DNA from 3 places in the Cellulosimicrobium sp. NPDC055967 genome. Region 3 is predicted to be linked to each of the others. Evidence: predicted binding sites of a transcription regulator. Region 3 holds the regulator's gene; each other region holds the start of a gene.
What was found. The regulator LexA, encoded in region 3, represses DNA repair genes until DNA is damaged. The targets are predictions, from matches to a motif close to TCGAACANNTGTTCGA.

Region 1: a site for LexA is predicted at 4,941-4,956, ahead of uvrA (excinuclease ABC subunit UvrA). Genes of this name have one in related genera too.
Region 2: a site for LexA is predicted at 2,221-2,236, ahead of ruvA (Holliday junction branch migration protein RuvA). Genes of this name have one in related genera too.

The regions. Positions count from the first base shown of each region.
Region 1 is NZ_JBHJYJ010000004.1:305,119-315,165, reverse strand. It holds gene uvrB (excinuclease ABC subunit UvrB) at 1-166, shown strand, start outside; gene ACFC2L_RS08150 (TerC family protein) at 450-1,454, shown strand; gene ACFC2L_RS08145 (TerC family protein) at 1,454-2,584, shown strand; gene ACFC2L_RS08140 (protein kinase family protein) at 2,586-3,707, shown strand; gene ACFC2L_RS08135 (YciI family protein) at 3,766-4,065, opposite strand; gene ACFC2L_RS08130 (MBL fold metallo-hydrolase) at 4,157-4,864, opposite strand; gene uvrA (excinuclease ABC subunit UvrA) at 4,986-7,970, shown strand; gene ACFC2L_RS08120 (OsmC family protein) at 8,074-8,559, opposite strand; gene uvrC (excinuclease ABC subunit UvrC) at 8,676-10,047, shown strand, end outside.
Region 2 is NZ_JBHJYJ010000004.1:65,456-75,502, reverse strand. It holds gene yajC (preprotein translocase subunit YajC) at 1-209, opposite strand, end outside; gene ruvB (Holliday junction branch migration DNA helicase RuvB) at 420-1,472, opposite strand; gene ruvA (Holliday junction branch migration protein RuvA) at 1,499-2,137, opposite strand; gene ruvC (crossover junction endodeoxyribonuclease RuvC) at 2,302-2,871, opposite strand; gene ACFC2L_RS06980 (YebC/PmpR family DNA-binding transcriptional regulator) at 3,079-3,840, opposite strand; gene pdxT (pyridoxal 5'-phosphate synthase glutaminase subunit PdxT) at 3,847-4,497, opposite strand; gene ACFC2L_RS06970 (hypothetical protein) at 4,561-5,250, shown strand; gene ACFC2L_RS06965 (NUDIX hydrolase) at 5,305-5,868, opposite strand; gene pdxS (pyridoxal 5'-phosphate synthase lyase subunit PdxS) at 5,931-6,872, opposite strand; gene ACFC2L_RS06955 (hypothetical protein) at 7,050-7,712, opposite strand; gene ACFC2L_RS06950 (glycosyltransferase family 4 protein) at 7,709-8,914, opposite strand; gene ACFC2L_RS06945 (phosphatidylinositol mannoside acyltransferase) at 8,917-9,891, opposite strand; gene pgsA (phosphatidylinositol phosphate synthase) at 9,891-10,047, opposite strand, start outside.
Region 3 is NZ_JBHJYJ010000007.1:140,797-150,843, forward strand. It holds gene dapF (diaminopimelate epimerase) at 1-251, shown strand, start outside; gene ACFC2L_RS11520 (class I SAM-dependent methyltransferase) at 261-971, opposite strand; gene hflX (GTPase HflX) at 1,130-2,689, shown strand; gene ACFC2L_RS11530 (ATP-dependent DNA helicase) at 2,823-4,931, shown strand; gene ACFC2L_RS11535 (L-lactate dehydrogenase) at 4,981-5,991, shown strand; gene lexA (transcriptional repressor LexA) at 6,118-6,852, opposite strand; gene ACFC2L_RS11545 (LysM peptidoglycan-binding domain-containing protein) at 7,196-7,540, shown strand; gene nrdR (transcriptional regulator NrdR) at 7,982-8,521, shown strand; gene ACFC2L_RS11555 (aldo/keto reductase) at 8,616-9,704, opposite strand; gene ACFC2L_RS11560 (DUF5302 domain-containing protein) at 9,872-10,047, shown strand, end outside.

The DNA.
Region 1 (10,047 bases), on a different contig from region 3:
GCTCGCCGGCGCGGCGGCGAGCGACCTCGCCGAGCTCATCCAGGAGCTGAGCGACCAGATGCACGCGGCCGCGGGCGAGCTGCAGTTCGAGCTCGCCGCCCGGCTGCGCGACGAGATCTCGGGGCTCAAGAAGGAGCTGCGGCAGATGCAGGCCGCGACCGCCTGAGCGGCGTCCGTCCCGGCCCCCCGACGCACCGCTCACGCGCGCCCGAGGAACAGTCCGCGGTGGCGTGGTGTTGTCACGTCAGGAGGAGCGATGGCCTATGCTGGCTCCTCGTTGAAGGGGAGTATTCCTCCGCGGTGATGTCGTCATCACGGCCGGCGCAGTCGTCGGCCCGGTGTCACCGGTCCCGCAACCACCAGCCCGCGTCTCGTGCGGGTGCGGGTGGCGGTGCGTGGCGGAAGAGACCTTCGGTACACAGTGCTCCCCACGTACCGGAGGAATCTTCATGGATGTGCCCGTCTGGGTCTGGCTCGTCACCGTCGGCGTGATCCTCGCGATGCTCGCCGTCGACTACGTCGGGCACGTGCGCACGCCCCACGCCCCGAGCCTGCGCGAGGCCACCTGGTGGTCCGCGGGCTACGTCGCCGTCGCGGTGGCCTTCGGCGGCATCGTCTGGGCCGTCTGGGGCTCGACGTACGGCGGGGAGTACTTCGCCGGCTACATCACCGAGAAGAGCCTGTCGGTCGACAACCTCTTCGTGTTCGTCCTCATCATGACGAGCTTCCGCGTCCCGCGGCTCTACCAGCAGAAGGTGCTGCTCATCGGCATCACGATCGCGCTGGTCCTGCGGACGATCTTCATCTTCCTCGGCGCGGCCCTCATCGAGAACTTCAGCTGGGTCTTCTACGTCTTCGGCGCGTTCCTGCTCTACACCGCGTGGACGCAGGTCAAGGCGGGCTCGGGCCACGACGAGGAGTTCCACGAGAACGGCGCGCTGAAGCTGACCCGCCGCCTGTTCCCGACGACGGAGACGTACGTCGAGGACAAGATGACGACGAAGATCGACGGGAAGCGCTACATCACCCCGATGCTCATCGTGATGATCGCGATCGGCAGCGCGGACCTGCTCTTCGCGGTCGACTCGATCCCCGCGATCTTCGGCCTCACGCAGGAGACCTTCCTCGTGTTCGCCGCCAACGCGTTCTCCCTGCTCGGCCTGCGCCAGCTCTACTTCCTCATCGACGGCCTCCTCGACCGCCTCGTCTACCTCGCGTACGGCCTCGCGGCGATCCTCGGCTTCATCGGCGTCAAGCTGCTCATCCACGCGCTGCACAAGAACGAGGTGCCGTTCATCAACGGCGGTGAGCATGTCACCGCCGTCCCGGAGATCTCGACGGCGCTGTCGCTCGGGTTCATCGTCGTCGTGCTCACGATCACCACGGTCGCGAGCCTCGCCAAGGACCGCGCCGACCGTCGGCGCTCCGTCGAGAGCTCGGAGGGCTCACGCTGATGGTTCACGAGCTTCCCGTCTGGTTCGAGTGGGCGTCGCTGTCGGCGCTCGCGGTGCTGCTCCTCGTCGACCTGTTCGTCGTGGGGCGCCGCCCGCACGTCCCCTCGATGCGCGAGAGCGCGCTGTGGGTCGGCTTCTACGTCGCGCTCGCCCTCGTGTTCGGGGCGATCGTCGGCGCGGTGGGCGGGGCGGCACCGGCCGGGGAGTTCTACGCGGGGTGGCTCACGGAGTACAGCCTTTCCGTGGACAACCTCTTCGTGTTCGTCATCATCATGGCGAGGTTCGCGGTCCCGCGGGACCAGCAGCAGCGCGTGCTGATGGTCGGCATCATCGTCGCGCTCGTCCTGCGCGGGGCGTTCATCCTCGCGGGCGCGGCGATCATCGCCCAGTTCGTGTGGGTGTTCTACCTGTTCGGCGCCTTCCTCATCTACACGGCCGTCAAGCTCGTGGCCGGCGGGGACGAGCCCGAGGAGTACCACGAGAACCGCGCGGTGCGGGCGCTCCGGCGGGTCCTGCCGCTGGGCACGCAGTACGACGGCGGCCGGCTGCGCACGGTCGAGGACGGCAAGCGGGTCTTCACGCCGCTCGTCATCGTGTTCCTCGCGATCGGCAGCACCGACCTGCTCTTCGCGTTCGACTCGATCCCTGCGATCTTCGGGCTCACCCAGGACCCGTTCATCGTCTTCACGACGAACGTCTTCGCGCTCATGGGGCTGCGCCAGCTCTACTTCCTCCTGGGCGGCCTGCTCGAGCGGCTGGTCTACCTGCCGATCGGTCTCGCGGTGATCCTCGGGTTCATCGGCGTGAAGCTGATCCTCGAGGCGCTGCACGAGAACACGCTGCCGTTCATCAACGGCGGCGAGCACCTCGACGCCGTCCCGACGGTCCCGATCTGGCTGTCGCTCGTGGTGATCATCGGTGCGCTCGCCGTCACTACCGTCGCGAGCCTGCTGCGCACGCGGGCGTTGCATACCCAGGACGGCTCGTCCGCCGCGGCCCCCGAGCGCGGCGTCGCCGGTCCCGTCGAGGACGCGGCCGAGTCGCCGGCCGACGCGTCGACGGAGGAGGTCGCGCCGGCCGCCGAGACGCCGCCGTGGGGCACCGGTCCGCAGGACGGCGTCGGGCGGTAGCGTGCCCGGCGAGCCGCGGGACGCGACGGTGCCCGGACGGTCCGGCGCGTCCCGCGCCTCCCGCCTGGCCGCGCACGCAGCGGTCGCCACCGCGCTGTCGCTGCGCAGCGACAGCGAGCTGCGCGAGCTCGTGGACGCCGCCCCGCGGGTCGGTGCCGGCATCGGCGGGGAGACGGCGCTGCTCGACGTCGACGGCACGCCCGTGTTCGTCAAGCGCGTGCGTCTGACCGACCTCGAGCGGCAGCCGGACGACGTCCGTTCCACGGCGAACCTGTTCGACCTCCCGACCTTCTGCCACTACGGCGTCGGCGTGATCGGCTCCGCGGGCTTCGGCGCCTGGCGCGAGCTGGCCGCGCACGTCATGACGACGGGCTGGGTGATCGCGGGGGACCACGAGGGCTTTCCCCTGATGCACCACTGGCGGGTGCTCCCCGACGCGCGCCGGCCGCTGCCCGACGAGCTGGCCGACGTCGAGCGCGCCGTCGCCTACTGGGGCGGCGGCACGGCGGTGCGTCGCCGGATCGAGGCCCTCCAGGAGTCCTCGGCGAGCATCGTGCTGTTCCTGGAGTACGTCCCGCAGACGCTGCACGACTGGCTCGGCGTCCAGGTCGAGGCGGGTGGCGAGGCCGCCGAGCGGGCCTGCGCGTTCGTGGAGGAGGAGCTGAGCACGGGGATCTCCTTCATGAGGTCGCGGGGCCTGCTGCACCTCGACACGCACTTCGAGAACGTCCTGACCGACGGCGAGCGGCTCTACCTCGCCGACTTCGGTCTCGCGATCTCGTCCCGCTTCGACCTCTCGCCCGACGAGGTCGACTTCGTCGCCGCGCACCAGGACTACGACGACTGCTACAGCGTCACGCACCTGGTGAGCTGGTTGGCCGTCGCGCTGTTCGGGTGCGGGCCCGAGGAGCGCGCGGCACTCGTGCGCTCCTGGGCCGACGGTGCCCCGGTGACAGGGGCGCCGCCGGCGGTCGCGGCAGCGCTGGCCCGGTACGCTCCGGTCGCGGCGGTCGTCGGGGACTTCTACCGCGCGTTCCAGCGGGAGAGCCGGTCGACGCCCTACCCGTGGGAGGCGATCCGCCGGCTCCGCACCCGCCCGCCCGTACCCGGCCCCGCCGGGTGAGACGCCGGGGAGGGCGGAGCGTCCTCGGGCGCGCGCGCCGGGCCCGGGGCGGTGCCCGTCAGACGCGGTCGGCCCAGTCGCCGATGATGGGGGCCCACGGGCGCACCGTGCGCTCGGCGACGAGCCCCGCACGCCCGAACGGGTCCTCGTCGAGGACCGCGGCGACGGCGTCGGGCGTCTCCCCGTCCAGGACCAGCAGGGCCCCGGCCGGCGCGCCCTCGTGCGCGGGCAGCGGGCCGGACGCCAGGAGCGTGCCCCGGGCATGGAGCGTGCCCAGGAACGCGCGGTGCTCCGGGCGCAGGGCGTCGAGCTCGGGGGCGCGGTCGGCGTAGACGTAGGTGACGGCGTGGATCGGCATGGCGCCAGTGAACCAGGCCGACCCCACGACGCGCGGTCGGGTCCGCGCCTCGGTCGTCGTCGCGGCGTCCGGGCCGCGCGGCCGGGTTCCGCTACCAGCCGCGCTCGCGCCACGCGTCGAGGTGCGGTCGCTCGGCGCCGAGGGTCGTGTCCGCGCCGTGGCCGGGGTAGACCCATGTCGCGTCGTCGTACCGGTCGAAGACGCGCTCCGTGACGTCCGCGAGGAGCCGCTCGAAGCGCTCCGGGTCGCGCCCGGTGCTCCCGACGCCGCCCGGGAACAGCGAGTCGCCCGTGAACAGGTGAACCCGGCCCGCCACGGCCTCCGGCTCGTGCACCTCGGTGGGCTCGCGGTACGCGAGCGCGACCGACCCCGGGGTATGGCCCCGCAGCGCGACGACGTCGAGCACGACGTCCCCGGCACGGACGACGTCCCCGTGGCGGAGGCGCCGCACGACGTGCACGCCGGCGGCCGCCGCGACGGCGTCGGCGTCGGGAGCCCCGACGGCCGTCGCGGCCCCCGTGACCGCGACGATCGACGCGAGGGCGCGCAGGTGGTCCAGATGGCGGTGCGTCGTGACGACGACGTCGAGGCGCGCGGTCGGCGACCCCTCGCGGACGAGCGCGAGGACGTCGTCGGGCGCGTCCGCCGCGTCGATGAGGACCTGGGCGCCCGTGCGTCGGCACGTGAGGAGGTAGACGTCGTTGGCGAGCGGCCCGACGGCGAGCTTGCGGACCTCGACCTCGTCGAGGCGGCGCACGTCGCCGCGCCCGCCCACGACGACCTGTCCGGTGTACGTCATGCGGTCAGTCTGCCTCGCCCGGCGACCGCGGGTGGGGCCGCGGTGAGCGTTCGCCGCAGGACGCGCGAAGGTGACGTCGAACACCTGTGCGAATGTGGGTGGTCGGTCGTACGATGCTGCGGTGAGCAATCGCCTCGTCATCTCCGGTGCCCGCGAGCACAACCTCCGCAACGTCGACCTCGACCTCCCGCGGGACAAGCTCATCGTCTTCACGGGACTCTCCGGCTCGGGCAAGTCGTCGCTCGCGTTCGACACCATCTTCGCGGAGGGGCAGCGCCGCTACGTCGAGTCGCTGTCCGCGTACGCGCGCCAGTTCCTCGGGCAGATGGACAAGCCCGACGTCGACTTCATCGAGGGCCTGTCGCCCGCGGTGTCGATCGACCAGAAGTCCACGAACCGCAACCCGCGCTCGACCGTCGGCACCATCACCGAGGTCTACGACTACCTCCGCCTGCTCTTCTCGCGCGCCGGGACGCAGCACTGCCCCGTGTGCGGCGAGCGCGTGACCGCGCAGACCCCGCAGCAGATCGTCGACCGCCTCCTGGAGCTGCCGGAGGGCACGCGGTACCAGGTGCTCGCGCCGGTCGTGCGCGGGCGCAAGGGCGAGTACTCCGAGCTCTTCAAGGAGCTGCAGACCAAGGGCTTCGCCCGCGCCCGCGTCGACGGCGAGGTGCGCACGCTCACCGACGTCCCGGCGCTCGAGAAGAAGCTCAAGCACGACATCGAGGTCGTCGTCGACCGCCTCGTGGCACGCGAGGGCGTGCAGCGCCGGCTCACCGACTCGGTCGAGACCGCGCTCGGGCTGGCGGGCGGACTCGTCGTCATCGAGCTCGTGGACGCCGACGTGGACGACCCGGCGCGCGAGCGCCGCTTCTCCGAGAAGCGCGCGTGCCCCAACGACCACGAGCTCGCGCTGGACGAGATCGAGCCGCGCACGTTCTCCTTCAACGCGCCCTACGGCGCGTGCCCCGAGTGCACCGGCATCGGCTTCCGCCTCGAGGTCGACCCCGACCTCGTGGTGCCGGACGTCGAGAAGTCGCTGGGCGAGGGCGCGGTCGCGCCGTGGGCGCAGATCTCCTCGGAGTACTTCGAGCGGGTGCTCACGGCGCTCGCGGACGACCTCGGGTTCTCCATGGACACGCCGTGGCGGGCGCTGCCCGAGCGTGCGAAGAAGGCGGTCCTGCACGGGCAGAACCACCAGGTGCACGTGCGGTACAAGAACCGCTGGGGCCGCGAGCGGCAGTACTCGACCGGGTTCGAGGGCGTCATCACGTTCCTCGAGCGCCGGCACACGGAGACCGAGTCGGACTGGTCCAAGGAGAAGTACGAGGCCTTCATGCGCGAGGTCCCGTGCCCCGTGTGCCAGGGCGCGCGCCTCAAGCCCGAGGTCCTCGCGGTCAAGGTCGGGGGCAGGTCGATCTGGGACGTGTGCCGTCTCCCGCTGCGCGAGGCCGCGGCGTTCCTCGGGACGCTCGAGCTGGGCGCGCGCGAGCGCGCGATCGCGACGGAGGTCCTCAAGGAGATCGACGCGCGCCTCGGGTTCCTGCTCGACGTCGGTCTCGACTACCTCTCGCTCGAGCGCCCGGCGGCGACGCTGTCCGGCGGCGAGGCGCAGCGCATCCGGCTCGCGACGCAGATCGGCTCCGGCCTCGTGGGCGTCCTCTACGTCCTCGACGAGCCGAGCATCGGCCTGCACCAGCGCGACAACCGTCGCCTCATCGAGACGCTCACGCGCCTGCGCGACCTCGGGAACACGCTCATCGTCGTCGAGCACGACGAGGACACCATCCGGACCGCGGACTGGGTCGTCGACATCGGCCCGGGTGCGGGCGAGCACGGCGGGCGCGTCGTCCACTCCGGCGACTACGCCGGTCTGCTGGAGGCGCCCGAGTCGGTCACGGGCGCCTACCTCGCGGGCCGTCGCAGCATCCCGCTCCCGGCCGAGCGCCGCCCGACCGACCCGGGCCGTCAGGTCAAGGTCGTCGGCGCGCGCGAGCACAACCTCACGGGCATCGACGTGAGCTTCCCGCTCGGCACGCTCACCGCCGTGACCGGGGTGTCGGGGTCCGGCAAGTCGACCCTGGTGAACTCCATCCTCTACACGGTCCTCGCCAACGAGCTCAACGGCGCTCGCCAGGTCGCGGGGCGGCACACGCGCGTCACGGGCCTGGACCACCTCGACAAGGTCGTGCACGTCGACCAGGGGCCGATTGGGCGCACGCCGCGGTCGAACCCGGCGACGTACACCGGCGTGTGGGACCACGTGCGCAAGCTCTTCGCGGAGACCACCGAGGCCAAGGTGCGCGGGTACACGCCGGGCCGCTTCTCGTTCAACGTCAAGGGCGGCCGCTGCGAGGCGTGCTCGGGCGACGGCACCCTGAAGATCGAGATGAACTTCCTCCCGGACGTCTACGTGCCGTGCGAGGTGTGCCACGGCGCGCGATACAACCGCGAGACGCTCGAGGTGCACTTCAAGGGCAAGACCGTGGCCGACGTCCTCGACATGCCGATCGAGGAGGCGTCGGAGTTCTTCGCGGCCGTCCCGGCGATCTCGCGGCACCTCAAGACGCTCGTCGAGGTCGGCCTCGGGTACGTCCGCCTCGGGCAGCCTGCCCCGACGCTGTCGGGTGGCGAGGCGCAGCGCGTGAAGCTCGCGAGCGAGCTGCAGAAGCGCTCGACCGGGCGCACGATCTACGTGCTCGACGAGCCGACGACGGGCCTGCACTTCGAGGACATCCGCAAGCTGCTCGGCGTGCTGCAGTCGCTCGTCGACAAGGGCAACAGCGTCCTCGTGATCGAGCACAACCTCGACGTCATCAAGAGCGCCGACTGGGTCGTCGACATGGGACCCGAGGGCGGTTCGGGGGGCGGCAAGGTCGTGGCGCAGGGCACGCCCGAGCAGGTCGCACGCGTCGAGGCGAGCCACACCGGCCGCTTCCTCGCGGAGATCCTCGACCAGCACGACCCCGTGCCGGTCGGTGCGCCGACGAAGCCCGGCGCGGCGCAGGCGCCCGCGGCGAAGGGAGCCAAGGGCCGCTCGGCCAAGGCTCGCCGGGCGACCGACGAGGGCACGACCCGCCCCCGCCGCAAGGCCTCCGCGGCCTAGCCGGTGCCCGACGCGGGTGCGCCGGTACGCCGTCCGGTCGTGACCCCGCGGCGACGCGTCCTCGGCGCGCCGCCGCGGGCGTCGACGACGGCGGGCGGGGTGCTCAGGCGGCGGCCCGTCGCGCGGGCGCCGGCTCGACGAGCACGCGGAAGTTCACCGAGCGCGCGATGAAGCAGTGGTCGTGCGCGCGCTGGTGGAGCGCGGCCAGCGCCTCCTCGTCGGTCCCCGGGCCGTCGTCGACCACGACGCGGGGGTGCAGCGTGACGTCCGTGAACTGCCCCTCGCCGCCGGACTCGACGCGCATGGTGCCGGTGACGTCGTCCACGTACTCCCGCACGACGACACCCGCCGCCGCGGCGAGGTGGAGGAACCACAGCATGTGGCACTGCGAGAGGCTCACGACGAACAGCTCCTCAGGGCTGTAGCGCGTCGGGTCGCCCCGGAACGCCGGGTCCGCGGACCCGGGCAGCGGCGGCCTCCCCTCGAGGAGCACGTCGTGGTCCCTGCCGTAGGCCGTGTAGGAGGCGGTGCCCCTGTCGCCCGCGCCCGTCCAGCGGACCGTGGCGGCGTACCCGTGCTGTGCACTCATGGCCGCCACCCTAGCGGGCGGTGGTGCAGGTCACACCACGTCTTTGCCGGCGTTGCGGCGGCCGCCGCACGTCCCCCGCCACCGCACCGTCGGTGGCCTCGCCTAGGCTGGAGAACATGGCTGATCCCGCGACGTACCGCCCGGCGCCGGGGGAGATCCCCACCTCGCCGGGCGTCTACCGGTTCCGCGACGACCACGGGCGCGTGATCTACGTCGGCAAGGCCAAGAACCTGCGTGCACGCCTGTCGAACTACTTCCAGGACGTCGCGAACCTGCACCACCGCACGCAGACGATGGTGACGACCGCGGCGTCCGTCGAGTGGACCGTCGTCGGCACCGAGGTCGAGGCCCTCGCGCTCGAGTACTCCTGGATCAAGGAGTTCGACCCGCGGTTCAACGTCAAGTACCGCGACGACAAGTCCTACCCCTACCTCGCCGTGACGATGGGGGAGGAGTTCCCCCGCGCCCAGGTCATGCGCGGCGCCAAGCGGCCCGGCACCCGGTACTTCGGCCCCTACGGGCACGCGTGGGCGATCCGCGAGACGCTCGACCTCCTGCTCCGCGTCTTCCCGGTGCGCACGTGCTCGGCGGGCGTGTTCAAGCGGGCCCACCAGACGGGCCGCCCGTGCCTCCTGGGGTACATCGACAAGTGCTCGGCGCCGTGCGTCGGGCGCATCACGCCCGAGGACCACCGGGCGCTCGCCGAGGACTTCTGCGACTTCATGGCGGGCGACACGCAGCGCTTCGTGCGCCGCCTCGAGCGCAAGATGAACGAGGCCGCCGCCGCGATGGAGTACGAGGCCGCGGCGCGCCTGCGCGACGACATCGTCGCGCTCCAGCGCGCGACCGAGAAGAACGCGGTGGTGCTCGGCGACGGCACCGACGCCGACGTGTTCGCGCTCGTCGGCGACGAGCTCGAGGCGGCCGTCCAGGTGTTCCACGTGCGCGGCGGGCGGATCCGCGGCCAGCGCGGCTGGATCGTCGAGAAGGTCGAGGACGTGACCGACGCGGAGCTGGTCGAGCACCTGCTCCAGCAGGTCTACGGCGCGGCCGAGGAGGCCGCGGCGGCCGACCCGGGGACCGGCCAGGGCCGGGCCGGCGCGCGCGACGTCGTCCCGCGCGAGGTGCTCGTCCCCGTCCTGCCGCCCGACACCGCGCAGGTCACGACGTGGCTCTCCGGCCTGCGGGGCGCGCGCGTCGACGTCCGCGTGCCGCAGCGCGGCGACAAGAAGGAGCTCGCCGCCACCGTGCGCGCGAACGCGGAGCACGCCCTCGCCCTGCACCGCACGCGCCGCGCGGGCGACCTCACGACGCGCAGTCAGGCGCTGCGCGAGATCCAGGAGGCGCTCGACCTCGACACCGCCCCGCTGCGGATCGAGTGCTACGACGTCTCGCACAACCAGGGCACGTACCAGGTCGCGTCGATGGTCGTGTTCGAGGACGGCCTCGCGCGCAAGAGCGAGTACCGCCACTTCACCGTGCGCGGGC
Region 2 (10,047 bases), on a different contig from region 3:
CCCGGCGTGGACTCGATCGTGATGACGTCGGCGTCGTCGTCGACGTCGACGATCGTGCCGAACATGCCCGAGCCCGTCATCACCTCCTGCCCGGGGGCGAGGTTCGCCCGGAAGTTCTGGGCCTCGCGCTGCTGCTTGCGGGTGCGGCTGGTCATGAGGAACATCGCGCCCGCCGCGAGGGCGAGGATGAGGATGAAGCTGATATCCATGACGGAGTCTCGTGTCCTGTTCTGTGCGGGATCTGCGCGCAGTCTAGGCGTGCGCGCACGGTTCACCAACGAGCCGTCTCGCCGCGGAGTTCCGCCCGCTCGGGTCCCGACCATTCTAGGACCACGTTCGACGCGCCTGTGACCGTCGTCACGGGACCCGTACCCGGACCCGCGAGCGGGCTCGCCTCCGGGCGCCTGGCGGGACCGCCGTCAGGCGTCGAACAGCGTGCCGCCCTCGCGCGGCGGGGTGAGCCCGAGGTGCGCCCACGCGGCCGGCGTCGCGACGCGCCCCCGGGGCGTCCGCCCGATCAGCCCTTCGCGGACCAGGTACGGCTCGGCGACCGTCTCGACCGTCTCCGCCTCCTCGCCGACCGTCACGGCGAGCGTCGTCAGCCCGACCGGGCCGCCGTTGAAGCGCGTGCACAGGGCCGTCAGGACCGCCCGGTCGAGGCGGTCCAGGCCGATGGGGTCCACCTCGTAGACCTCGAGCGCCGCGCGCGCGGCCGCGAGGTCCATGCTCCCGTCACCGCGGACCTGCGCCCAGTCGCGCACGCGCCGCAGCAGGCGGTTGGCGATGCGGGGCGTGCCCCGCGAGCGACCGGCGATCTCGCGCGCGGCGTCCGGGTCGAGCGCGACGCCGAGCAGCCCGGCCGACCGGGAGAGCACGCGCTCGAGCTCCTCGCTCGAGTAGAAGTCGAGGTGCCCGGTGAACCCGAACCGGTCGCGCAGCGGCGCGGGCAGCAGCCCGGCGCGCGTCGTGGCGCCGACGGCGGTGAAGGGCGGCAGCGAGAGCGGGATCGCGCTCGCGCCCGCGCCCTTGCCCACGACGACGTCGACCCGGAAGTCCTCCATCGCCATGTAGAGGAGCTCCTCCGCGGGCCGCGCGAGGCGGTGGATCTCGTCGATGAAGAGCACCTCGCCCTCCTCGAGCGAGGACAGGACGGCCGCGAGGTCCCCGGCGTGCTGGATCGCCGGTCCCGACGTGACGCGCAGGGACGTGCCGAGCTCTGCGGCGATGATCATGGCGAGCGTCGTCTTGCCGAGCCCGGGGGGCCCGGACAGGAGCACGTGGTCCGGCGAGCTCCCGCGGGCGAGCGCGGCCTGGAGCACGAGCGAGAGCTGGTCGCGCACGACGGCCTGCCCGACGAACTCCTCGAGCCTGCGGGGTCGCAGCGCCGCCTCGGCGGCGCGCTCGAGGTCGTCCGCTCCCGCCGCGACGATCCGCTCGGACGAGAACGTGCCGTCCCCGCCGAAGCCGTCCACGCCCACCTGGTCGAAGCTCGCCACCGTCAGCTCCTCGGTCCGCCGAGGACGCGCAGCGCGGCGCGCAGCGCGCCCGCCACGTCGGGCGCCTCGACGACGTCGACGCCGGCCTCGGCGAGGACGGTGGAGACGGCGTCGTCCGCGGCCTTGAGGTTCCAGCCGAGCCCGACGAGCGCCTCGACCACCTGGTCCCGACGGTCGTCGACCCGACGCGGTCCGGTCCCGGCGGCGGGTGCGCCCGCCTCGGGGGCGTCGGCACCCGTGGGCGGTCCGAGCTTGTCGCCCAGCTCGAGCGCGATCCGCTGCGCGCCCTTGTTGCCGATGCCGGGGACGCGCACGAGGGCGGCGATGTCGCCACCGCCCACGGCGCGCCGCAGCGCGTCGGGCGTGTGCACCGCGAGCATCGCGAGCGCGAGCCGCGGCCCGACGCCGCTGACGGTCTGGACGGTCTCGAAGACGGTCCGCTCGTCGTCGTCGGCGAACCCGTAGAGGGTGAAGGAGTCCTCGCGGACCACGAGGCTCGTCGCGAGCCGCGCGTCCGCACCGACGCGCAGGCCCGCGAGGGTGGCCGGCGTGGCGTGCACGAGGTAGCCCACTCCCCCGACCTCGAGCACGGCGCGGTCGAGCTGGACGCTCGCCACGACTCCGCTCAGCGACGCGATCACCCAGGCTCCTCTCCCGGTCGGCAGCGCCGACCTGGTCCGATGGTCCCCCGGCCCGACGACCGTGGACGGCGCCGAGGAGTGCGTCGAACACCCGTACGACCGCGGTCACTCTAGCAAGGTGCGCCCACGCCCCGGCCGACCGACACGAGCCGCGTCAGCAGCCGTCAGCGCGGTGCCCGCCGGCCCTTCGCCGCGTGCTCCGCCGCGACCCAGGCGCGCTGCGCCGGCGTCAGCTCGTGCCGCTCGCCGCCCTGGAGCGCACCTGACGGTCGCCACAGGTGGCAGATCGCGAGCGCGAGCGCGTCGGCCGCGTCCGCGGGCCTCGGCGGCTCCGCGAGCCCCAGGATGCTCGCGACCATGCGCTGGACCTGCTCCTTGCCCGCGCGCCCGCTCCCCGTCACCGCGGCCTTGACCTCCGACGGGGTGTGCAGCGCCACGGGGACGCCGCGCCTCGCCGCACCGACCATCGCGAGACCCGCGGCCTGGGCCGTGCCCATCACGGTCCCGACGTTGTGCTGGGCGAACACGCGCTCGACCGCGACGACGTCCGGCACGTGCTCGTCGAACCACGCGTCGAGCCGCTCGGCGATCCGCAGGAGCCGCAGGTCCACGCTGAGGTCCGGGTCCGTCCGGATCACGCCGACGGCCACGAGCTCGGCCCGCCGCCCCCGCGCGGAGTCCACCACCCCGACGCCGCACCGGGTCAGCCCAGGATCCACACCGAGAACGCGCACCCCCTGACCCTTTCACGTGAACAGCACGGACCGGCCGTGCCACGCGGGCCGGCGACGGACCAGCCAGCGGTGGGGCCGGGAGGTCGGTGCGCGGTCGTGGCGGGCCTGGCGGGAGCGGCGCGAGGCACGAGCGACGCGGATGGTAGACCGCGCACCGACCTCCCGGCCCCACCGCGACCCGACCACCCGGACGCGAGCTGCGCCGGATCAGTCGTCGTTCTCGAGCTCCGCCATGACGTCGTCCGACGCGTCGAAGTTCGCGTAGACGTTCTGCACGTCGTCGCTGTCCTCGAGCGCGTCGATGAGGCGCAGGATCTTGCGCGCACCGTCCGCGTCGACCTCGACCTCCATGGACGGGTGCCAGATCGAGTCGGCGGAGTCGTACTCGAGCCCCGCCTCCTGGATCGCCGTGCGCACGGCGACGAGGTCGCTCGCCTCGCACAGGACCTCGATCACCTCGCCCTGGTCGGTGACCTCCTCGGCGCCCGCCTCGAGCGCGGCGAGCATGACGTCGTCCTCGGTCACGCCGTCCGCCTTCGGCACGACGACGAGGCCCTTGCGCGAGAACAGGTACGACACCGAGCCGGGGTCGGCGAGGTTGCCGCCGTTGCGGCTGAAGGCGAGGCGCACCTCGGAGGCCGCACGGTTCTTGTTGTCCGTGAGGCACTCCACCAGCACGGCGATGCCGTTGGCGCCGTAGCCCTCGTACATGATCGTCTGGTAGTCGACGGCGTCGGCGCCCGTGCCGGAGCCGCGCTTGACGGCGCGGTCGATGTTGTCGTTGGGGACCGACGACTTCTTCGCCTTCTGGATGGCGTCGAACAGCGTCGGGTTGCCCGCGGGGTCACCGCCGCCGGTGCGCGCCGCGACCTCGATGTTCTTGATGAGCTTCGCGAAGAGCTTGCCGCGCTTGGCGTCGATGGCCGCCTTCTTGTGCTTGGTAGTGGCCCACTTGGAGTGCCCTGACATGCGTTCCTACCCCTTCGCGATTCTGACGAACAGCTCGTGCACGCGCGCGTCCCCGGAGATCTCCGGGTGGAACGAGGTGGCGAGCAGCGATCCCTGCTGGACTGCGACGATCCTACCGGCGGCGGCTGCGGGGATGCCGGGCGCCTCGTGGTCGGGGATGCGGGCGAGCACCTCGACGCCGGGGCCGACCTCCTCGACCCACGGCGCGCGGATGAACACCGCGTGCACCGGGCCCGGCCTCGTGACCTCACCACGCCCGCCGTCCCGCGGGGCGAGGCCCGCGAGCTCGAGGTCGGTCTCGAACGAGTCGACCTGCCGGCCGAACGCGTTGCGCCGGACCGTCACGTCGAGCCCGCCGAGGGTCCGCTGGCCGGCCGTGCCGCCGAGGATGCGGTCCGCGAGCAGGATCATGCCCGCGCACGAGCCGTAGACAGGCAGACCCTCGGCGATGCGCGCGCGCAGCGGCTCGTCGAGCTCGAAGGTCCGCAGGAGCTTCTCGATGGTCGTCGACTCGCCCCCGGGGAGGACGAGCCCGTCGACGGCGGCGAGCTCCTCGGGGCGCCGCACGCCGACCGTGCGCGCGCCCGCGGCCTCGAGCGCGGCGCGGTGCTCGCGCACGTCGCCCTGCAGTGCCAGGACTCCGATCGTGATCGTCACGAACGGGAATGATACGTCCGTCGTCGCCCGCACCCCGCCACGGCTGTTGCTAGCCTCGCCGTCGTGACCACTCCGCACGGCCCCGGACCGACACCGCCGTACCCCGCCCGGCCGCCGTCCGGGTACCCGGGTCCCTCCGCCCCGTACCCCGGCCTCCCGCCCCGTCCGCCGCGGAGCACGCGCGGCGCGACGGTCCTGATCGTGGTCGGCGCGGTCCTGCTCGTGGTCGCGCTCGTCGCCGGCGTCCTCGGCGCCACGACCTTCCTGCGGGCGCTGCCGACGGGCGTCGTCGACAGCACGGGCGCCCCCGGCTCGGCGGCGCTCGCCTCCGGCGACGTCCCGGGCGAGGCGGACGTCGCGCTGTCGGGCGGCCAGCCCTACAGCGTGTGGGCGGTCGTGCCGATCGGCGCCGAGGGCTTCGACGCCGACGACGTCACCGTGACCTGCCCCGACGGCGACCTCGACGTGCGGCACCCGTCCGTCTCGGGGAGCTCGGGCTTCGGCTCGCACGAGGCGACGACCGTCGCCGAAGTGACCTCGCCGTCGGCCCAGACGTGCACCGTGGCCGTCGCCCAGGGCGACGCCTCCCCCGGGGCGACCTTCGTCGTCACCGAGGGCTGGCAGTTCGGCGAGTTCTTCGCGACGGTCGGCGGCACGATCCTGCTGTGGTTCGTCGCGATCGGCGGGGCGATCCTCGGTCTGGGGCTCCTCGTCGGCGGGATCGTGTGGCGGGTCGTCGCACGGCGGCCGTAGCCGCCGGGCGAGCCCTCGCGCGCCGCGGCGGGACTGCCGCCGTCGGCCCGGACCTCACTCCTCGCGAGCGGTCCCGAGGTGGCGCGTGACGCCGTCCCACCCGCCCAGCAGCGGCGCGACGAGGTCGGCCAGGCCCTCGGGGAACACCTCGATCCGGACGCCGCGCAGGTCGTCGAGCGACCACCAGCGCATCTCGTCGACGACGTCGTGCTCGACGTCGGTCCACCCGTCCCGGCTCAGCTCACCGCGGGCGGTGGTGCCGTCCGTGCGCGCGAGGTAGAGCACCTCGTCCTGGCGGCAGTGCTGGCGGTAGAAGTCGAAGATCGCGCTGCGCGTGTAGACCGGACCCACGAGCGCACCCGGGTCGAGCCGGATCCCGGTCTCCTCGTGGACCTCGCGCAGCGCCGCGTCGCGGTCGCTCTCACCGGGGTCGACGCCCCCGCCGATGGTGAACCACCACGAGCGCTCGGGCTGGTCGACGTCGTGCCCGCGGGCCAGGAGGATCCTGTCGGCGTCGTCGAGGAGCAGGACGCGCGCACCCCGGCGGAAGTAGAGCCCGTCGTCCCCGAGGACCCAGTCGGGCCCCAGGGACGACGGCGCTCCGGCGGCCTCGGCCATGCTCGCGCGTCAGCCGTCCGTCGCCGGCACGGCGACGGACGGCCCGCCCGTGGCGCGCTCCGTCACCAGCCGCGCTCGGCGAACTGGATCGACCGCGCCGGCTCGTCGACGTTGATGCCGACCATCGCCTCGCCCAGGCCGCGCGAGACCTTGGCGATCACGTCGGGGTCGTCGTAGAACGTCGTCGCCTTGACGATCGCGGCGGCGCGCTGCTCCGGGTTGCCGGACTTGAAGATGCCGGAGCCGACGAAGACACCCTCGGCGCCGAGCTGCATCATCATCGCGGCGTCGGCCGGCGTCGCGATGCCGCCCGCGGTGAACACGACGACGGGCAGCTTGCCCGTGGCGGCGACCTCCTTGACGAGCTCGTACGGCGCCTGGAGCTCCTTGGCCGCGACGAACAGCTCGTCCTCCGGGAGCGAGGCGAGGCGGCGGATCTCGGCGCGGATGGTGCGCATGTGGGTCGTCGCGTTGGAGACGTCGCCCGTGCCGGCCTCACCCTTCGAGCGGATCATCGCCGCGCCCTCGGTGATGCGGCGCAGCGCCTCGCCGAGGTTCGTCGCCCCGCACACGAACGGGACCGTGAACTGCCACTTGTCGATGTGGTGGGCGTAGTCGGCGGGCGTGAGCACCTCCGACTCGTCGACGTAGTCCACGCCGAGCGACTGGAGGACCTGCGCCTCGACGAAGTGGCCGATCCGGGCCTTCGCCATGACCGGGATCGAGACGGCCTCGATGATGCCGTCGATCATGTCGGGGTCGGACATGCGCGAGATCCCGCCCTGCGCACGGATGTCCGCGGGGACGCGCTCGAGCGCCATGACCGCGACCGCGCCGGCGTCCTCGGCGATCTTCGCCTGCTCGGGCGTGACGACGTCCATGATGACGCCGCCCTTGAGCATCTCGGCCATCCCGCGCTTGACCTTGGCGGTGCCGACGACGCCGGCTCCCTCTGCGGTCACTGCGCCCGGGGCGCTCTCGGCAGGGACGTTCTGGTCGGCCACGTTGGTCACCGGTACCTCACACCTTCAGGTCAGGGGAACGTCGCGCGCACACGCACGGACGCCGTCGAACAGGCTCGACGGCACATGCTCCCACGCGCTCCCATCCTATCGCCGGGGCGTCCACCCGACCGGGCCCGCGGGCACGCACGGAGCGCGCGGGCACCCGCCGGGAGGGGGTCAGTCCGGCGTCGCCGCCGACGCGGCCGGGCGCACGACGACCTCGGGTGCGGCGTCGTCGAGCTCGACGGTCGCCGGCATCGGCGCGTGCCCCGCGAGGTGGAACAGGCGCACCCACCACTTGCGCCGCACCCGCTGCGCCTGCGCGACGGCCTCGTTGTGGAACCGGCGCGCGAGCTGGGCGCGGTACCAGGCCGCGGAGAGCGTGCCGAGCAGCTCGTCGCCGACGGGACCGGACCGGAGCTCGGCGACGTCGTCGGCGTCCTCGAGGGCCGAGCGCAGCGTGGCCGTGAGGTCGCTCTCGGCGAGCGCGCGGGACTCGGCCATGCCGCCGAGGAGGCGCCGGGGCGGTGTCCCCTCGTCGGCCCCCTCGCCGCCCGCCAGGCCGGGCACCTGGTCCGCGAGCCGGCGCGTGTCGTCGTCGTCGTCCAGGACGGCGTGCGCCGCCTCGGCGACGAGCACCGAGCTCGCCGGGTCGAGCTCGCCGGAGGCCGCCAGGTCGACGGCGGCCGACGCGCGGCGCACGAGCTGCGCGTCGAGCGCCAGCCGCGAGGCCATCACCTTGCGGTGCAGCCGGTCGAGCCGCGACGCGGCGACCCACAGGACCCACGCCACCAGCGCGGCGACCACGAGGACGAGGACGGTGATCTCGGACCAGGTCACGGGCGGGCCCCCTCGTCGTCGCGCGCCCGGCCCAGGAGGCGACCGCCCCGGCGCGAGCGCGGGTCCTCGTGGACCGGGATGACCGCCTCGGACGCCGCGAGCACCGTCTCGTAGACGGCGAGCACCTGCGCGGTCACGGCGGACCAGTCGAAGCGCCGGACGAACTCGCCGGCCCGGGCGCGGTAGGCGTCGCGCCGCGGCGGGTCCGCGAGCACGTCGAGCACCGCGGCGGCGAGCGCGTCCGGGTCGCCCACCGCGAACAGCGCCCCCGCGGCGCCGTCGTCGAGCACGCGGCGGAACGCGCCGAGGTCGCTCGCGACGACGCACGCGCCGGCGCTCATCGCCTCGACGAGCACGATGCCGAAGCTCTCGCCCCCGGTCTGCGGCGCGATGTACAGGTCGACGGACGCGAGCATGCTCGCCTTGTCCTCGTCGCTCACGCCGCCGAGGAACTCGACGGACGCGGCGTGCTCCCCCAGCGCCTCGATCGCGGCCGCGCGGCCGTCGTCGCCGCGGCCCGCGACGAGGAACCGCGCGCCGGGGACCTTCGCGAGGATCGCCGGGATCGCCGCGGCGAGCACGGGCAGGCCCTTGCGGGGCTCGTCGAGGCGACCGAGGAAGCCGATGGTGGGCGCCTCCGGCGTCCCCTGCCACGCGGGGTTCGCGGGCGCGGACCCGAACGTGTCGACGTACACCCCGTTGGGGATGACGACGGCGTCCCCGCCGAGGTGGTCGACGAGCGTGCGGCGCGCGTCCTCCGAGACGGCGATGCGGGCGTCGATCTTCTCCAGGCTCTGCCGGACGAGCGGGTAGGCGACCTGGAGCGCGCGGGAGCGCACGATGGAGGTGTGGAACGTCCCCACGATCGGGCCCTGGGCGATCCACAGCGCGACCATGCTCAGCGAGGGGTTCACGGGCTCGTGGATGTGGAGCACGTCGAACCGGCCCGCCTCCAGCCAGCGCCGGACCCGGCTCGCGCTCCGCGGGCCGAACGTCACGCGCGCGACCGACCCGTTGTACCGGACCGGGACCGCGCCCCCGGCGGGCGTCACGTACTCCGGGACGGGTGTGTCGTCGTCGGCGGGGGCGAGGACGGAGACGTCGTGGCCCTGGGCGATGAGCGCCTCGGCGAGGTCGCGGACGTGGAACTGGACCCCGCCGGGTGCGTCGAAGGAGTAGGGGCACACGATCCCCACGCGCAGGCTCATGCGACCCGCTCCGCGTCCTGCTCACCCGCGGCGGCCCGGGTCCGGGCGTACCGCGCGGGGTCGAGGTCGTCGACGAACACCTTCTGGAGCATGTGCCAGTCCTCGGGGTGCTCGCGGATCGCGACGCTCAGCGCGTCCACCCAGCCCTGGGTCGCCGCGGCCACCCGCTCGGCGCGGCGGACGTCCGGCGCGACCTCGACCCGCGGGAAGAAGTGGATGACGAGGCCCCAGGGCGAACGGGCGGCGCGTCGGCGCGCACCGTGCAGGCGCTCGTAGTAGATGCCCGCGGGGACGAGCGGCGTGCCGGTGGTCACGGCGAGCGCCGCGGGGCCGGCGGCGACGCGCGCGCGGTGGCCGAACAGGTCGACCTCCACACCACGGTGCGTGAGGTCGCGGTCGGCGAGCAGCGGGATGATCCGCCCCGGCCTGCTCGCGCCGCGGACGAGGTCGCGGAAGACGTCGCCGTCGCCGAGGGCGAGGATCTCGAGGCCGATCGAGTTCCGGAACGCGAGGAACTCCTCGAACAGCTCCTCCGGCTCGAGCCGCTCCGCGACGGTGAGCACGGGCGCGATGTTCGGCGTCGCGTACGCGCCCGCCAGGTCCCAGTTGCCCTGGTGGGACAGCGCCAGCACCGGGCTCCGGTCGCCGTCGAGGTGCCGTGCGAGGTTGTCGAGCCCGACGACCCGGACGCGTGCCCGGACGAGCTCGGGGCCCCAGGCGGGCAGGGTGAACGCCTCGCGGTAGTAGCGCATGTACGAGCGCATCCCGGCGCGCGAGAGCCGGCGCAGGGCCCGCGGCGCGAGCTCGGGGCGGACGCGCGCGAGGTTGCGCTCGAGCTGGCGCACTCCCCCGCCGCGCAGGAGCCACGTCACGTCGGCGATCGCGGTGAACAGCCCGCGCAGGACCGGCTCGGGGACCTTGCGCGCGTTGCGCCAGGCGAACGTGAACGCCTTGCCGGCGTCGAGGGCCATCAGCGACCGTCCTCCTTCTCCGCGGGGCGCGCGGCCGCCAGCGCGAGGGCCTGGCGGCGCACGGTGGCGACGCGCTGCACGACCGTGACCGCGCTCGCGAGCGCGAGCAGGCCCAGGACGACGACGAGCACGACGGGCGGGACGCCCAGGCCGACG
Region 3 (10,047 bases):
CCTGGCTCGTCGACGTCCCGGGCGGGACGGTGCGCGTGCGGGCGCTCGAGGGCGACCGCGTCGAGCTCGCGGGACCCGCCGAGCTCGTCTACTCGGGCGAGGTGGACCTGGCGGCGTTCCTGCCCGCGCTCGCGGCGTCGGCCCCCGACGACGGCGTCGACGGCGACGGCGACGGCGCCGACGCCGCCACGACGGCGGACGACCACGAGGCCGAGCCCGTCGCGACCGAGGACGACCGCGCGCCGGTCTGACGGTCGGGCTCAGCCCGGGGCCACGACCTCCAGCACCCGGAACCCCTTCGCGCTCGCGGCGCGCTCGACGACCGCGCCCTGCAGGTGCGGCGGCAGCGCCTCGGCGAGCCACCGCTGGAGCGAGTCCGACCCGAGGTTGCGCTGCACGACGAGGTGCGCGCTCGCGCCCGGCGCGAGGCGCGGGAGCCAGTGCAGCAGCATCGCGTGCAGGACGTCCTTGCCGACCCGGATCGGCGGGTTCGACCACAGCGCGGCGAACGCGACGTCGTCGGGCACGTCGTCCGGCACGACCGCACGGACGTTCGTCAGGCCGAGCCGCTCCGCGTTGCGCCGCACGAGGTCGAGCGCGCGCTCGTTGACGTCGACGGCCCACACGGTCGCGCCCGGAGCTTCCAGGGCCATCGTGAGGGCGACCGGGCCCCAGCCGCAGCCGAGGTCGAGGACGTGCGCGGCGTCGCCGTCGGACCCGCCGTCCGCGCGGGCGGACCGGGCCGCCACGACGTCGTCGAGCGGTGGGGTGGTGCGGAGCAGGACCTGCGTGCCGAGGTCGAGGCGCCCGGGGGAGAAGACGCCGGACGCGACCTCCACCTCGACGTCACGTCCCGCAAGGCGCACGGAGATCGTGCGGCGCTCGGCGGGGGACGCCGGCTTCGCGGTGAAGTAGTGGTCCTGCGTGCTGTCGTGCGCAGGGTCGACGGCGGGGTCCTGGTCCTCGGTCACGTCGGCCGATCCTACGCGGACCGGCACGCGGACGACGGCGGCCGGCTCCGTCCGCGCAGGGCTCACCGGCTTATCCGCTGGCCCCGGGACGATTTCCCGTGCCACGCTTGTTGTGTCACCAGGGCGCACGCGCGCCTCTTCCCGACGAAAGGCGGCACATGAGCGCTACCCCGGCAAACTCACCGGCGAACCCCACCCCGGCTCAGGACGAGCCGACCGGCGCGACGCGGGACATCGCGAGCGACGTCGTGGCGCGGGTGCTCGCTCGGGCCGGGACGGCGCGCGCCGAGGGCGGCACGGTCCACGCACGGCACGACGGCGAGCAGCTCGAGCTCGAGGAGCGCAGCGCGCTGCGCCGCGTGGTCGGCCTGTCGACCGAGCTCGAGGACGTCACCGAGGTCGAGTACCGGCAGCTGCGCCTCGAGAAGGTCGTGCTCGTCGGGCTGTGGAGCCCCGGCTCCGACCCGCGCGAGGACGGCGCCCCCACGTCCGCGGAGGAGGCCGAGATCTCGCTGCGCGAGCTCGCGGCCCTCGCCGAGACGGCGGGCTCCCAGGTGCTCGACGGCGTGATCCAGCGCCGCGCGAAGCCCGACCCGGGCACGTACCTGGGCTCCGGCAAGGCAGCCGAGCTGGCCGACGTCGTCGCCGCCAGCGGAGCCGACACGGTCGTGATCGACGGCGAGCTCGCGCCCTCCCAGCGGCGTGCGCTCGAGGACATCGTCAAGGTCAAGGTGATCGACCGGACCGCCCTGATCCTCGACATCTTCGCCCAGCACGCGAAGTCCCGGGAGGGCAAGGCGCAGGTCGAGCTCGCCCAGCTCGAGTACCTCCTCCCGCGCCTGCGCGGGTGGGGCGAGTCGATGTCCCGGCAGGCCGGTGGTCAGGTCGGCGGGGCGGGCGCGGGCATGGGCTCGCGTGGTCCGGGTGAGACGAAGATCGAGCTGGACCGCCGCCGCATCCGCAACCGCATGGCCAAGCTGCGCCGGGAGATCCAGGCGATGGCCCCGGGCCGCGAGACCAAGCGCGCGTCGCGCAAGCGGCACGCGGTCCCGTCCGTCGCGATCGCGGGCTACACGAACGCGGGCAAGTCGAGCCTGCTCAACGCCATCACGGGCGCGGGCGTGCTCGTCGAGAACGCCCTGTTCGCGACGCTCGACCCCACGGTGCGCCGCACGCGCACCGAGGACGGTCGCGTGTACACGCTCGCCGACACCGTCGGGTTCGTCCGCGCGCTGCCGCACCAGCTCGTCGAGGCGTTCCGGTCGACGCTCGAGGAGGTCGGCGACGCCGACCTGCTGCTCCACGTGGTGGACGCGTCGCACCCCGACCCGGAGGGCCAGATCGCGGCGGTGCGCCACGTCCTGGCCGACATCCCGGGCGTGGAGGACGTGCCCGAGGTGATCGTCCTCAACAAGGCCGACGTCGCGGACCCCGAGACGATCGCGCGGATCCGGCTGCGCGAGCGGCGCACGGTGGTGGTCTCGGCGCACACGGGCGAGGGGATCGAGCACCTGCGCGAGCTCATCGCGCACGAGCTGCCCCGCCCGGACGTCGAGATCGACGTCGTCGTCCCCTACCACCGCGGCGACCTCGTGCACCGGGTCCACACCGAGGGCGAGATCGACCACGAGGAGCACACGCCCGAGGGCACGCTGCTGCGCGGTCGCGTCGCCCAGGCGCTCGCGACCGAGCTCGTCGGGGCCTCGGCCCAGGGCTGACCGGCCCGCACCGGACCTCGGCCCGACGCTCTCCACGGCCCCGTGCGGCTCCTGCCGCACGGGGCCGTGCCGTGCCCGGCGCCGTCGTCCACAGGGCCTCCGCCCCGTGGGTGACCGACCGTAGACTCGGCGGGTGCCCCCCTCCACGCGACCTGCCCCCGACCGCGTCGACGCCGAGGGGCCGGGGACGACGGCCGGCACCGCGGGAGGCGACGTGCCCGACGTCGACGCGCTGCTCGACGTCGCCGTCACGCGGCTGGGCGGCGCGCGGCGCGACGGCCAGCACGCGATGGTACGCGCGGTCACCGACGCGATCGAGGGGTCGGAGCACCTCGTGGTGCAGGCGGGCACGGGCACGGGCAAGTCGCTCGGGTACCTCGTGCCCGCGGTGCGGCACGCGGTGGCGACCGACGAGCGGGTGATCGTCTCGACCGCGACGCTGGCGCTCCAGCGCCAGGTCATCACGCGCGACCTCCCGCTCGTCGCCGACGCCGTCGCTGACCGCCTCCCGCGCCCCGCGACGATCGCGCTCCTCAAGGGCTGGCACAACTACCTGTGCGTCCACAAGATCGCGGGCGGGTACCCGGCCGACGAGCCGACGCTGTTCGACCTGCCGGGCGAGTCCGCGGGCGCCGCCGACCACCCCGCCGCACGCGGCGGGACCAGCGCCGCGGCGCTCGGCGAGCAGGTCGTGCGCCTGCGCGAGTGGGCCGACGAGACGTCGACCGGGGACCGGGACGACCTCGTGCCGGGGGTGAGCGACAAGGCGTGGCGGCAGGTCTCGGTCACGGCGCTCGAGTGCCTCGGCCAGCGGTGCCCCCTGCTCGCCGAGTGCTTCCCCGAGAAGGCGCGCGCGACGGCACGGGAGGCCGACGTCGTGGTGACCAACCACGCGATGCTCGGCATCGCCGCGATGGGCTCGCCCGGCGTGCTGCCCGAGCACGACGTGCTCGTCGTCGACGAGGCGCACGAGCTCGCCGACCGGGTGACCGCGGCGGCGACGGTCGACCTCTCCGTCCCGGCGATCGAGAGCGCGGCCCGCCTCGCGCGGCGGCACGGGGGCGTCACGACGGACGCGCTGGACGCGGCCTCGGCCGCGTTCGGCACGGTCGTCGGAGCGCTGCCCGCCGAGCGGTTCCCGGACGGGCTGCCCGAGGGCGCGCGCTCCGCCGTCGCCGCCGTGCGCGACGCCGCGCGCGAGGTGCTCTCGACGCTCAAGCCCGAGACCGGGGTCACCAAGCCGGCCCAGCCCGACTCCGGCCTGAAGATGGCGCAGTCGACCATGCTGCAGCTCTTCGAGGTCGCCGAGCGCATGGCCGCGGACCCGACCGGGCACGACGTGCTCTGGTGCTCCCGGCCCGGCGAGGGCGGTTGGTCGGCCGACCGGTTCGGGGAGGGCGCGAGCCGCCTGCACGCCGCCCCGCTGGGCGTCGCGGGCCTCATCCGCACGCACCTGCTCGCCGAGCGCACCGGGGTCTTCACCTCGGCGACGCTCGCGCTCGGCGGGAGCTTCGACGCCGTCGCGCGCACCTTCGGGCTCGGCGGCGGCGAGAGCGGGGACGCCGACGCGCCGCGGTGGCGCGGGCTCGACGTCGGCAGCCCGTTCGACTACGCGCGGCAGGGCATCCTCTACGTCGCCAAGCGGCTGCCGACGCCCGGCCGCGAGGCGTCCACGGAGCACCAGCTCGACGAGATCGCCGCGCTCGTGGAAGCGGCGGGCGGCCGCACGCTCGGCCTGTTCTCGTCGCGTCGCGCCGCGGTGGCCGCTGCGGAGGCGATGCGCGAGCGGCTCGACGTGCCGATCCTGTGCCAGGGCGACGACCAGCTCCCCACGCTCGTGCGCGAGTTCGCCGACGACCCGGCGACGTGCCTGTTCGGCACGCTGTCGCTGTGGCAGGGCGTCGACGTCCCGGGGCCGTCGTGCCATCTCGTGCTCATCGACCGGATCCCGTTCCCGCGCCCGGACGACCCGGTGAAGTCGGCGCGGGCCCGTGCCGTCGAGGCCGCGGGCGGCAACGGGTTCATGCAGGTCTCGGCGACGCACGCCGCGCTCCTGCTGGCGCAGGGCGCCGGTCGGCTCGTCCGGTCGACGGCGGACCGTGGCGTGGTCGCGGTCCTCGACCCGCGCCTCGTGACCGCGCGCTACGGGACGTTCCTCACGCGGTCCATGCCGGGGTTCTGGCAGACGACGGACCGTGACGTCGCCACCGCTGCGCTCCGGCGCCTCACCGCTCTAGGCTGAGTCCTTTCCCGCGAGCATCAGGGAACCCAGCGAACTTCACGGAGGCGACATGACGACGAGCACGTCCCCGCACGGCACGGGCGACGCGACCACGGGCGGGCCGGGAGGGGGAGCGCGGACGACCAAGCTGGCGATCGTCGGCGCGGGCGCCGTCGGGTCGACGCTGGCCTACGCGGCCCTCATGCGCGGGGCCGCGCGCACGGTCGCGCTCCTGGACGTGAACCGGGCGAAGGTCGAGGCGGAGGTGCTCGACCTCCAGCACGGCATCCAGTTCATGCCGATGGCCCGCGTCGAGGGGTCGGACGACGTCGCGGTGTGCGCAGGGGCCGACGTGGTCGTCGTGACGGCCGGGGCCAAGCAGAAGCCCGGCCAGACGCGGCTCGACCTCGCCGAGGGCACGATCGGCCTCATGCGCACGATCCTTCCCGGGCTGGTGGAGGTCGCCCCGGACGCGGTCTACGTCATGGTGACGAACCCGGTCGACATCGTCACGTACGCGGCGCTCAAGTTCTCGGGGCTGCCACCGTCGCAGCTCTTCGGCAGCGGGACGGTGCTCGACTCGTCGCGCCTGCGCTTCCTCGTGGCCCAGCACTGCGGCGTGGCGGTGCAGAACGTCCACGCGTACATCGCCGGCGAGCACGGCGACAGCGAGATCCCGCTATGGAGCTCGGCGACCATCGGCGGCGTGCCGCTCCTCGAGTGGCCGGGACTCGGTGGCCGTGGCCCGCTGACCGAGGCGGTGCGCGACGACATCGCGCGCGAGGTCGTGCAGTCGGCCTATCGGATCATCGAGGGCAAGGGGGCGACGAACTACGCCGTCGGGCTCGCGGGCACGCGCATCATCGAGGCCGTGCTCGACGACGAGCACCGCATCCTGCCCGTCTCGACGCTGCTCGACGGCGCGTACGGGCTCGACGACGTGTGCCTCTCGCTGCCCACGCTCGTCGACCGTCGCGGCGCCAGCGAGCGGGTCGAGGTGCCGCTGGCCGCGGCAGAGCTCGCCGGGCTGCGCTCGTCCGCGGAGTCGCTGCGGGGCGTCGCCCGGCGCTTCGGCCTCTGACCCACCGGGCCCGCCGACGGGGTCCGCGCACCGCGAGAGCCGGGTGGTCGACGACCACCCGGCTCTCGCCGTGCTCGGTGACTGTGACTGTGACGGGGACGACGACGGGGACCGGACCCCGTGCGCTCAGAGGCTGCGCAGGACGGAGACGACGCGCCCGAGGACCTGGGCGTCGTCGCCCGGGATCGGGTCGTACGCCGCGTTGTGCGGCATGAGCCAGACGCGACCGTCCGCGCGGCGCAGGGACTTCACCGTGGCCTCGCCGTCGATCATCGCCGCGACGATCTCGCCGTTCTCCGCCACGGGCTGGCGGCGTACGACGACCCAGTCGCCGTCGCAGATCGCGGCGTCGACCATCGAGTCGCCCTGCACCCGCAGGAGGAAGAGCTCGCCCTCGCCGACGAGCTGGCGGGGCAGCGGGAAGACGTCCTCGACGACCTGCTCCGCGAGGATCGGGCCGCCGGCGGCGATGCGGCCGACCACCGGGACGTACGACGGCGCCGGGTGCGCCTCGTCGTACGCGGGCTCGGTCGCGGAGCCCGCCGCCGTGAGCGGGGTGGCGCGGCGCGCGTCGTCCGGTTGAACGACCTCGATCGCGCGGGGGCGGTTCGGGTCGCGCCGCAGGAACCCCTTGCGCTCGAGCGTCGTGAGCTGGTGCTTCACCGACGACGGGCTCGTCAGGCCCACGGCCTCGCCGATCTCCCGCATGCTCGGCGGGTAGCCGCGCTGCTCGACGCACGCGCGGATGGTCTCGAGCACGAGGCGCTGCCGCGGCGTGAGCCCGTCACCTCCCGCCGACCCGTCCGGGAGCTCGCGCACCTCGGCGAGCCCCCGTGCCCTGTCCGTGCCTCGTCCCGCCATGGTCGCTCCGCCTTCGTCCGTCGCGGCCGCCGACGCCTCCCGGGCCTGCAGCCTCCCCTCCCCGGCGCGTGCGCTCCGGGACCTCGGTCGCCCCTCCGGGTCCGAGCGGACATGTCCGGCGAACCGACCTGACCCCAGGCTAGGGGAGGTTGCGACACGAATCAAACACCTGTTCGAGCATGTCTCGACTCCGTGGGTCGTTCGTGATAGACCTTCGTACAGGTGTTCTACGTACACGTGTTCGACCGGTCCGGGTCGGCGCGGAGGCGAAGGGCTCGCGGCGTCCGATCGACCGGGGAAGGCGATCGGGCCCGCGGGCCGGGACGGAGCAGGGATGGATGCGATGACGATCTCGACGGTCGGGCCCCTCGGCCCTGGGGCAGGGCGAGCGGGGGAGCGGCCGCTGCGGCTCACGCGGCGGGGCCGCGTGGTCCTCGTGCTCCTGGCCGCCGTGGTCCTGCTGCTCGCCGCACGGGTGGGCGTCGCCGTCGCGAGCGGTCCGGGAGAGCCTCTGGAGGTCCGGGTCCACGTCGTGAGTTCGGGCGAGACCCTCTGGGAGCTCGCGCAGGGCGTGGCGGCCCCGGGCGAGGACCTGCGCGACGTCGTGAGCGGGCTCGCCGAGCTCAACGGGCTCTCGTCGTCGGGCCTCCAGGCCGGTCAGAGGATCCTCCTGCCGACATCCGCCTGACGCCGAGCCCCGCGGTCTCAGGGGGCCGGTGCGGTGTGACGCAGGACGGTGCGGTGTGACGCAGGACACGGGAGGAAACGGCTCCGCACGGTGCGCAGGGGTTGCGGTGGCATTTAGGTCACCCTAAGTTAGTGTCACCTCACAACGCCGGCTGGGGGGCTGGGCGGACGAGGCGAGGAGCACGCGGTCCACCGCGACTCCTGTGCACGTCACCGCGCGTGAGGCGAGTCACGCGCGAGATGGGGACGGGGGCGTCCCGACGGGGGCGGTCGAACACGACCGCCCCCGTTCTGCCGTCCACGCGCCCCGGTGCGGCTGCCCGCGCGCCGCCGCGTCACCGCGCGCGAGCCGCCGGCGTCGGAGGCGTGTTGCACCGTCCTGCCGCGACGGCATACGTTCGTCGCGCCGACCTGTCGGCGCGAACCCGCGGAGGAGCCCGCCATGCACTGCCCGTTCTGCCGCCACGCGGACTCCCGCGTCGTCGACTCGCGCACCTCGGACGACGGCGCGTCGATCCGTCGGCGCCGTCAGTGCCCCGAGTGCAACCGCCGATTCACGACGATCGAGACCGCGAGCCTGTCCGTGGTCAAGCGCTCCGGCGTGACGGAGCCCTTCTCGCGCGAGAAGATCGTCAACGGCGTGCGCAAGGCCTGTCAGGGGCGGCCCGTCAACGAGGACGACCTGGCGGTGCTCGCGCAGCGCGTCGAGGAGACCATCCGGGCGAGCGGCAGCGCCGAGCTCGACGCGTACGAGATCGGGCTCGCGATCCTCGGGCCGCTGCGCGAGCTCGACGAGGTCGCCTACCTGCGCTTCGCGAGCGTCTACCAGGCGTTCGACTCGCTCGAGGACTTCGAGAGCGCGATCACCTCGCTGCGCGTCGAGCGCGAGGAGCGCGAGACGGCCGCGGCGCGGGCCGAGGAGGGCTCGGGCAGCACCGCTGCGGACGCCGACGTGCGCGAGCACACCGCACCGCACGCCTGAGGCGTCGCGCGCAAGGTCACGTCGCGGCGCCGTGCGCGAGGTCACGTGGTGCCCCCGGCGGAGGGCCCGGGTCGTCGACGTTCGCCCGGCGGGCCTACAGGTCGCTGGACCGCGACGCCCAGATGTTGATGCCGGTGTCCGCGGGCAGCGCGTCGACGGCGGCGAGCTCCTCGGCGGAGAGCGGCGGCGCGTCGAGCGCGGCGAGGTTCTCGTCGAGCTGTCGCGTCGAGCTCGCGCCGAGCAGCACGGAGGTGACCCGCTCGTCCCGCATCGCCCAGAGGATCGCCGTCGTGGCGAGGCTGCGCCCGTGGGCGCGGGCGAGGTCGTCGAGCCGGCGGACGTGGTCGAGGTTCGCCTCCGAGAGGAATGCCGGTCGCAGCGGCCCCCCGCGCGCCGCGCGCGAGTCGTCCGGGACCCCGTGCAGGTACCGGTCGGTGAGCATCCCCTGGGCGAGCGGCGAGAAGGCGACGACGCCGAGTCCCTCGGCGCCGGCGACGTCGAGCACGGACGCGCCTGCGGGGTCGTGCGGGTCGGGCTCCTCGACCCACCGGTTGAGCATCGAGTACGACACCTGGGTCACGACGAGGTCGACGCCCACCTGCTCCGCGACCTGCAGCGCCTCCCGGGTGCGGCGCGCCGAGTAGGACGAGATGCCCGCGTACCGCGCGCGCCCCGAACGGACCGCGGTGGCGAGCGCGCCGACGGTCTCCTCGAGCGGCGTCGTCGGGTCGAAGCGGTGGGAGTAGAAGATGTCGACGTGGTCGAGCCCGAGGCGACGCAGCGAGGCGTCGAGCGAGGAGAGCAGGTACTTGCGCGAGCCGCCCTCGCCGTAGGGACCGGGCCCCATGCGGTAGCCGGCCTTGGTCGTCACGACGAGCTCGTCGCGCACGGGCCGCAGCTCGCGCGCGAGGAGGTGCCCCAGCGACTCCTCGGCCGCTCCGCCCGGCGGGCCGTAGTTGTTCGCGAGGTCGAGGTGGGTCACCCCGCGGTCGACCGCGTGCAGCACGATCTCGCGCTGCGTCGCCCGCGGGTCGGCGTCGCCGAAGTTCTGCCACAGACCCAGCGACACCGCCGGCAGCGCCAGCCCGGAACGGCCGAGACGGCGGTGCGGCAGCGGGGCGTGGTCCGCGGACGACGCCGCGGAGGGGCCGGCGGCGGGGGCGGTGGAGGAGTCGGTCGGCACGGGGCCGACGCTACCGGACGCCACCCGACCGTCCCTCGGGGAGCGGCTGACCGGCGGACAAATCAGGTGGCGTCCGGCGTCGGGGTGCGGGAGGCTGGTCGAGGTGCCCGCACCGTCGGGCCGACCGCAGTGCACGACCGAGTTCCCCCATCGACGAGGAGACCGCCATGGCGTCCGACCAGCAGCGATCCGCTGCAGACACCGCACCGACCGACGAGGCCAAGGCGAAGTTCCGGGAGGCGCTCGACCGGAAGAACGCCGCACGCCACCGCACGGCCGACGGCGAGTCCAACACCGGGGCGGTGCACGGGTCCGAGACCGTGGGCCCGGTCCAGCGCACGTT